Regions from separate parts of the Weissella diestrammenae genome, predicted to be linked through region 2. Evidence: predicted binding sites of a transcription regulator. Region 2 holds the regulator's gene; the other holds the start of a gene.
What was found. Region 2 encodes CtsR, which represses protease genes until heat stress. Its sites were predicted from a motif close to TTGGTCAAAAAAGGTCAAANA; they were not measured.

Region 1 (4,222 bases), 140 kb from region 2:
TGAAGTACGGTGCTAGCCGATCCATTAACTCACTTGCAACTGATGCTTGTTCATTTTGATCATCCTTAGCATCAAAGCCAACTTTACCAACATTAACACCCGTTCCTGCATTTGATGTCATAATAATGATGGTATCCTTGAATGAGACGGTATGTCCTTGTGCGTCAGTCAACCGACCATCATCTAGAATTTGCAAAAACATATTCATTACATCTGGATGTGCCTTTTCCACCTCATCTAACAAAATTAATGAGTATGGGTGTCTGCGGACTGCTTCTGTTAACTGACCCGACTCCTCATAACCGATATAACCAGCCGGTGCTCCAATCAACTTCGAAACACTATGCTTTTCCATATATTCTGACATGTCAAAACGAATCATACTATCAGTTGTACCAAATAACTCTTTTGCAAGCTGTTTAGCCGTTTCAGTCTTTCCAACACCGGTCGGACCGACAAATAAGAAACTACCAATTGGCCGATTAGCCTTATTGAATCCAACCCGATTACGACGAATAGCCCGTGCAATCTTTTGGGTGGCTTCCGTTTGCCCGATAACGTGATCCGCCAAATTTTGCGCAAGATGCTTTAATTGTTGTTGCTCAGCATCTTGTAAGTCACCGACCGGAATACCAGTCTTTTCTTCAACGATCGTTTGAATATCTGCGACATCAATAACCTGTTGTCCATCCTTCACTGGCTGTGATTCTTGTGCAGCTTTCTTTTGTCGATTTAACTGTTCAACTTGGTCACGCCAGTAACCAGCCTTTTCATAATCTTCATCATCAATTGATTGCTGTTTCATTTTTTCAGCGTATGCAATTTGTTTCTCTAACTTTTGTGGATCCTCCACTTTAATTGCCAAGTTCTTACGTGACCCTGCCTCGTCCATTAAATCAATGGCCTTATCAGGTAAGAAACGTTCTGGAATATAGCGGTTTGACAAATCAACCGCAGCTTCCAGTGCTGCATCACTATACTTGACCTTATGATAATCTTCATAGCGGCCACGGATGCCTTGCAAAATTTGTAAGGCTTCTTCAGTCGTTGGTTCATCAACTTGAACCGTTTGGAAACGACGTGCAATCGCAGCATCCTTTTCAATTTGTCGATACTCATTGAGCGTTGTCGCTCCAACTAATTGGAACTCACCACGTGCCAAAGCCGGCTTCAAAATATTACCAGCGTCCATAGAACCTTCGCCAGCTGTACCTGCACCCATAATCTCATGGATCTCATCAATGAACAAAATCACGTCTTCACGCTTTGACACTTCTGCCATCAATTTTTGCATACGTTCTTCAAACTGTCCTCGTACGCCGGTACCTTGGACTAATGACACCACGTCCAAGCGAATGACTTCTTTACCTTGTAACTTTGAAGGCACCTGACCATCAACAATGGCTTGTGCTAATCCCTCGACCACTGCCGTCTTACCGACACCAGCTTCACCAATCAAAACGGGATTATTCTTAGTACGACGATTCAAAATTTCAATCACCCGTGCAATTTCAGGGTCACGACCAATGACTGGGTCAAACTTACCCTTCCTTGCCATTTCAGTCATATTCATTCCAAATTGTTCAAGTAAACTATCACCGTCGTTACCATTCCCGTTGTTTTGCATTTGGGCTTGTCGTTGCCGTTGCTGTTCAGCCGCTGCCCGTTGCATTTGGGCTTGCCGTTGCCGTTGACGATCTAAATCGCCATTCATTGCATTAAAAATATCATCAAAATTTGAGAAACCAAATGGATCATAATTTGCCATATTCTGTATCCTCCTCATTTATTACCTGTTTATCTACTCAGATTAAAGATGTCATATCAATCCTGACCTTCCTTGACCTTGTATTTATATTTTAGCACTCTAACAACGAGAGTGCAAATGTTTTGGTGAGATTTTTTTAATTTTTCAATAAACCCCATTAATGTACAGGCACGACATGCTTTAAAACAACATTTTAAAAGCAACTTGTATCACATCAACTTACGATTTTATTCTTCCCCACCCATGTTATTTTAGAAAAGGTTATAATAATTGTAATGAAAAACGCTAACTAAATAAGACATCTGTATTAACGCAGATGTCTTATCACATGATAACTTTTGGAGGTATATTAATGCAGACACCAACAACTATGACTACTATCATGACAACCAGTGACAGCCAAGTGCCCCTTACGCTCATTCAAACGCCATTACCACAACCTGAACCATTTGATCTTTTGGTCAAAATTTCAGCAGTCTCGGTCAACCCGGTTGATTTAAAGCAGGCACAAGTTGCGGTCACAAATCAAACCCCAAAGATCTTAGGCTATGATGCTGTTGGCACTGTTGTCGACACCGGGGCACAAGCCTCAAAATTTAAAATCGGCGATCGCGTCATGTTTGCTGGCGCCGTGAACCGTCAAGGCTCATATGCCGAATTTGAAGCTGTGCATGAGGATTTAGTGGCACTCGCACCTTCTAATATTGCCGACGCACAATTGGCTGGCGTACCACTTAGTTTCTTAACAGCTTATGAATTACTCATTGATAAATTTCGTTTGATTCCCAGCGCCAATGCCAATCAGGGTCAAAGTATCTTCATTATTAATGGGGCTGGTGGGGTCGGCTCATCAATGATTCAACTGGCAAAATGGCTCGGATTGACTGTCATCGCATCAGCATCCCGCCCCAAGACGATTGACTGGGTACAGTCACTTGGTGCCGACCACGTTGTTAATCATCGTTTAGATTATTTAGCTGAGATTAAAGCCATGGGTATCGATACAATCCCATATATTGCAATCTTACACAATCCAAATCAACATTTTACAGCGGCAGCAGAATTAATTAGTCCTTTTGGTCACATTGGCAGCATCGTTGAAAATGCGACACCCCTGCCAATTGAACGTTTGAAAAGTAAGGCAGCCTCATTTGACTGGGAATTTATGTTCGCTAAATCGCTTTACCATTATCACATGGCAAGCCAAGGTACCATATTAGCGCTCGCTGGTGAATTACTGACGACACACACTTATAAAACGCCTGTGACACAGACGTTAGCTGGGTTATCCCTTGATACGATCCACGAGGCACATCAGTTACTGACTTCAAATCAACTGATTGGTAAATTAACAATCACATATTAATTAAAAAAAGCGGTTTGGACAAATTGTCCAAACCGCTTTAATTTTATTACTTTGCTTCTACGACTTGCTTACCATTGTAAGTACCGTCAGCCGCAACATGATGATTACGAACATAAACACCATTTTCGTTCATGTGGATTGCAGGTGTTTGAATACCACCACGACCACCACGACGTGAACGCTTCTTAGCTTTAGAAGTCTTATGTGTAGGAACTGCCATAATTTTTTTCCTCCTTTTACGCTACCAAGCCTAAAACGAGGAGGCAGCATTAAATTAATAATCGATTATTTTTTCAACTGTTCTAATTTACATGATTTTTGAATAATTGTCAAGGCACTCACTCGAAAACCCACCTTTAATGTGTCCTATATGCTATCGTCAGCCATTTAAAAATAGGCGCGGCAACCGCTTAGCCTAGTTCTTGACACGCATAACTAATGCTTAACCGTTTTGTCTTTGATGACAACAATTTTTGACCAAGTTACTCATTAGAACCAACTTTATCTCAACCCAGCCCCGTAATTCTAAGTTGATTGAACGCATCATTAATACTGTTACCAATCTCAACTTCAACCGTTATTGTCATGTTTTTATGCCTCATGCCAATCACCCCCATATTGATAAAAACACAAAATAAACACAAACACCTACCACAAACAAGCAAGCTTTCCAGAAATAACAAAAATTGGGCAATCTTTTTGCTGTAACGCATTGATTCATCCACAACGCCACTACATCACAATCAGGTAATCTAATTTTATCAAAAATAAAAATTTTCCCATTGCTTTGCCCAAAATTGCAGCGCAAATCCTCGTTAAACAAAAAATCATCGTGCAATACTTGAAATGATTGAACTAATTGTTGTATACTATTGTTTATTGATTGGGTATTAGCCAAGCGGTAAGGCAATAGTTTCTGGTACTATCATGCGCTGGTTCGAATCCAGCATACCCAGTAATCAAAAAGAGGCCATGTCAGATGTGTTTATTAACCATCAACATGACCTTTTTTATTCTTTATCAGATAAACGCCACCGTGTCATCACACCCGTCGCGAACTGAGCAACAATTCAACGAAAGCATACTGT
Region 2 (4,222 bases):
ACAGGCAATTGGTGTTTCAAACTTTGAAAGTCATCATCTGGATCGGTTGTTAACGCAGGCGACGATTATGCCGGCTATCGATCAAGTTGAAACGCATCCATATTTTAATCAACACGTTTTACATGAATATTTAACAACCTTGGGGATTTATCATCAAGCATGGTCACCTTTAGGTCGTGGTCAAGTACTGCATGATCCAGTTATTGCAAAAATCGCGGAACGTTATCAGGTATCAGTGGCACAAATTATTTTGGCATGGCATTTACAAAAAAATGTGGCGATTATTCCAAGCACAACGCATGCAGAGCGCATACAAGAGAATTTAAACCTTGACTTTCAATTGACAGTCAAAGATATGGCAAAGATTGATGCTTTGCAGCGTGGCGAACGAATTATGGGTGCCCCAGACGAAAATTATATGGAAGATAAGTGGTAACATCATGGTCAAACAAGGCAGTTTTGCACAATCATCAAGCATTAAACAGCAGAAAAACTTCAGACGCCGACAGCCAGCAAAACAAATGAATCAAATTGATGACCAACAATTACATGATTTTTTACTCGTCCGTTATCATTTAACACAAAAGCATCAGCAAGCACCAATTGTACAAGAAACCATGAGCCGTTTTTTAGAAATGCTAATTAATGAAGGTGATAATGAGAATCATTGGCAATTGCAATCGTTAGTGACGTCATTGTTACAACGGATTGGCAACCAAGTGCCATGGCAATTCTATTATATTTTAGCGAGTGAATGGACAAAGTTTACCCACTTCTTAGTCAAAGAATTGCCAAGTGTGCCACTTGCACGGCGGAAAACCATTGATACACTGTCCACAGATCAGTTTCAAATGATATTGAAGCAACATTTAGCTATTAATTGGTTTATGGGTCAATATGCACAACAACCAGAACGGCTAGGTCAAGTGACAAGGGCTCAGATTGATGCGTTAGAACAAGGCATGAGTACGCCGGTTAATCAAATTGATTGGCAACGGGTGCAGAGTTTGTATAGCACTGTGCCATTGATAGAACCACAAAACGGAGAAGATGTGGCAGGATTGAAATGGTGGCAAACCTTACGGCAAATTAAAGTGTGAGTTTGATTGAGATGTCCGTTGATTTTTAATTGAGAGGATTAAAAACATTTTGTTTATCAGGCGGTCAGTGACCTTGATAGCGAGTTAATAATTTGTGATTTCAATAAAAATCAAAAAAATTAAATAGCTAAAAACGCTAATTAAAAGGGCTAAAATAGGTGGTTAATGAATTGTTCAAAAATTTAATTAGTAAAATAGATTGACATTTATTGTGGTACTTGGTAAGATATAAAAGTTGTTTAAGCCAAACGGGCGAAACATCTATGCGGATGTGGCGGAACTGGCAGACGCGCAGGATTTAGGTTCCTGTGTCCTTGTGACGTGCAGGTTCGATTCCTGTCATCCGCATTTATATCTATCAAGCCGACTTAGCTCAGTTGGCAGAGCACTTCACTAGTAATGAAGGGGTCGCTGGTTCGAATCCAGTAGTCGGCATTGGCTTGATAAATATGAACAGCCATATCAATATATTATGCACCTGTAGCGCAACTGGATAGAGTGTCTGACTACGAATCAGAAGGTTGCAGGTTCGAGTCCTGCCAGGTGCATCAATTAAACAAGAAAAAAGAGATCGGCATAGCTGGTCTCTTTTCTTATCGTAAAAATGATTAAATCATTAGGTATTCTGTTGGTTTTCAATTATAATTAAGTCAAGATTGGTCAAAGGTTGACCAGAAAGGTGACGAGGTGGGGTAAATGGCGGATAAAAACATGTCAGATATCATCGAAGCTTATCTTTTGCAATTGATGGCTGAGGAAAAGTATGCTGAAATTCAACGTTCTGAACTTGCCCGCCGCTTTGCTGTTGTACCGTCGCAAATTAATTATGTTATTAATAGTCGTTTTTCGACGAAACGCGGATACATTGTTCAATCGAAACGTGGCGGTGGTGGTTACATTCGGATTGAGAAAGTTGCGATTCGACAAGAGCACGGGTGGTTAGATCAATTAATTGCTGAGGTAGGTCAACGGATTACACCGAGTGGCGCAAATGAAGTTGTTCATCTTTTATGTGCCGAACATCTCGTGACAGCGCATGAAGTCGAGTTAATTATGGCGATGCTCAATCGGGAAGCGCTAGATGTTGGAAATGTCGAGACTTCAGATGTGTTACGAGCACAGTTGCTCAAAAATTTATTGAATCGGTTGCGTTTTGATATTGCAAAGGAGTTTTAATTATGGCAAATGAATATACGGAGAGTGCCCAAAATGTCCTCGTTTTAGCTCAAGAACAGGCACGGTATTTTAAACACCAAGCGGTTGGAACGGAACATCTGTTATTAGCATTATTGATTGAACAAGATGGGATTGCAGGTAAGGTGCTTGGACAGTTTGGCGTTGAAACCGATGCTGTCCGTGAAGAGATTGAAGGATTTATCGGCTATGGCACTGTTTCAAGAGCTGAACATGGTTATCGGCCATATTCGCCCAAAGCAGCTGAAATCTTGGCCTTAGCAACAGCTGAAGCGAAACGTTTAAATGCAGGAAAAATTGGGACGGAGCATCTATTGCTAGCGTTAGTTTCTGACGAAGCGATTCTATCGTCTCGCATTTTAATGACATTGAATGTGAGTCCTTCAGAAGTACGACGGGCCATTTTGAAAAAGTTAGGGGTAGAGGAGCGTTCGCAATCGAAAGGACGTGGGCGTCAAAGAACGACACAAAAAGAAGTTGAAGGGACACCGACGTTAGATTCACTTGCACGCGACCTAACCGAACAAGCACGTGAAAATAAAATGGATCCGGTGATTGGTCGTTCCGCTGAAGTGAAACGCGTCATTCAAATCTTGTCACGTCGAACGAAAAATAATCCAGTTTTAATTGGTGAACCTGGTGTTGGGAAGACGGCGATTGCTGAAGGCTTGGCACAAAAAATCATTGCGGGGGATGTGCCAAATGATTTGGCTAATAAACGTTTGATGATGTTAGACATGGGTGCATTGGTTGCTGGTACGAAATATCGTGGTGAATTTGAAGATCGATTAAAAAAGATTATCGAAGAAATATACGTTGACGGGCAAGTCGTTCTATTCATTGATGAATTACACACGTTAATCGGAGCTGGTGGCGCTGAAGGTGCGATTGATGCATCAAACATTTTGAAACCGGCATTAGCACGAGGTGAATTGCAAACAATTGGTGCAACCACGTTAGATGAGTATCAAAAATATATTGAAACTGATTCAGCGCTCGAACGCCGGTTTGCACAAGTTCAGGTGAACGAGCCAAATGAAGCCGACGCGATTGAAATCCTAAAAGGATTGAAACCACGATATGAGCAACATCATCAGGTATCTATTTCAGATGATGCAATTATCGAGGCAGTTAAGTTATCGGTACGTTATATCTCTGACCGATTCTTACCTGATAAAGCAATTGATATTATGGATGAGACGGCGGCTAAGGTTCGAATTGATCGGACTGGTCATCAGACACCAATTGCCAAAATTGAACAAAAGCTCAATGCCTTGCGGGATGAAAAAGACCAGGCAATCGAAAAACTGGATTTTGAATTAGCTGCACAGCTAAGAAAAAAGGAAATGGCACAAAAGAAACGCTTGGATAAGTTTCAAACGCAACAAGCAATGGATGCTAAATATGAACTTGAGGTAACCGCTGAGGATATTGCTGAAGTCGTTTCGGAACAAACGGGTATTCCATTGACGCAAATGGAAAAAAGCGAACAAGCCCGTTTATTGAATTTGGAACATGTCTTACATGAACGAGTTGTTGGACAAGATGAAGCAATATCGGCGATTGCACGTTCTATTCGTCGTGCCCGTTCAGGACTCAAGGATCCCAACCGACCAATTGGTACATTTATGTTCTTAGGGCCAACTGGAGTTGGTAAAACTGAGTTGGCAAAGGCGTTGGCGGCAGCGATGTTTGGCTCAGAAGATAATATGATTCGGGTTGATATGTCAGAGTATATGGAAGCCTATTCAACAAGTCGCTTAATTGGGTCGGCACCAGGTTACGTTGGCTATGATGAAGGCGGTCAATTGACGGAAAAGGTGCGTCGTAATCCATATTCAGTTTTGCTACTTGATGAAGCTGAAAAAGCCCATCCTGATGTTTATAATTTGATGTTGCAGGTCTTTGATGATGGCTATTTGACGGAT

Region 1: the regulator CtsR is predicted to act here: its motif matches at 1,828-1,848, upstream of H9L19_RS04870 (ATP-dependent Clp protease ATP-binding subunit).

What each region holds. Positions count from the first base shown of each region.
Region 1 is NZ_CP060724.1:983,154-987,375, reverse strand. Features, by position in the region: gene H9L19_RS04870 (ATP-dependent Clp protease ATP-binding subunit) at 1-1,768, opposite strand, end outside; gene H9L19_RS04865 (zinc-binding alcohol dehydrogenase family protein) at 2,121-3,134, shown strand; gene rpmF (50S ribosomal protein L32) at 3,181-3,354, opposite strand; tRNA gene H9L19_RS04855 (tRNA-Gln) at 4,019-4,090, shown strand.
Region 2 is NZ_CP060724.1:844,963-849,184, forward strand. Features, by position in the region: gene H9L19_RS04165 (aldo/keto reductase) at 1-436, shown strand, start outside; gene H9L19_RS04170 (hypothetical protein) at 441-1,100, shown strand; tRNA gene H9L19_RS04175 (tRNA-Leu) at 1,366-1,448, shown strand; tRNA gene H9L19_RS04180 (tRNA-Thr) at 1,463-1,535, shown strand; tRNA gene H9L19_RS04185 (tRNA-Arg) at 1,575-1,648, shown strand; gene H9L19_RS04190 (CtsR family transcriptional regulator) at 1,797-2,276, shown strand; gene H9L19_RS04195 (ATP-dependent Clp protease ATP-binding subunit) at 2,279-4,222, shown strand, end outside.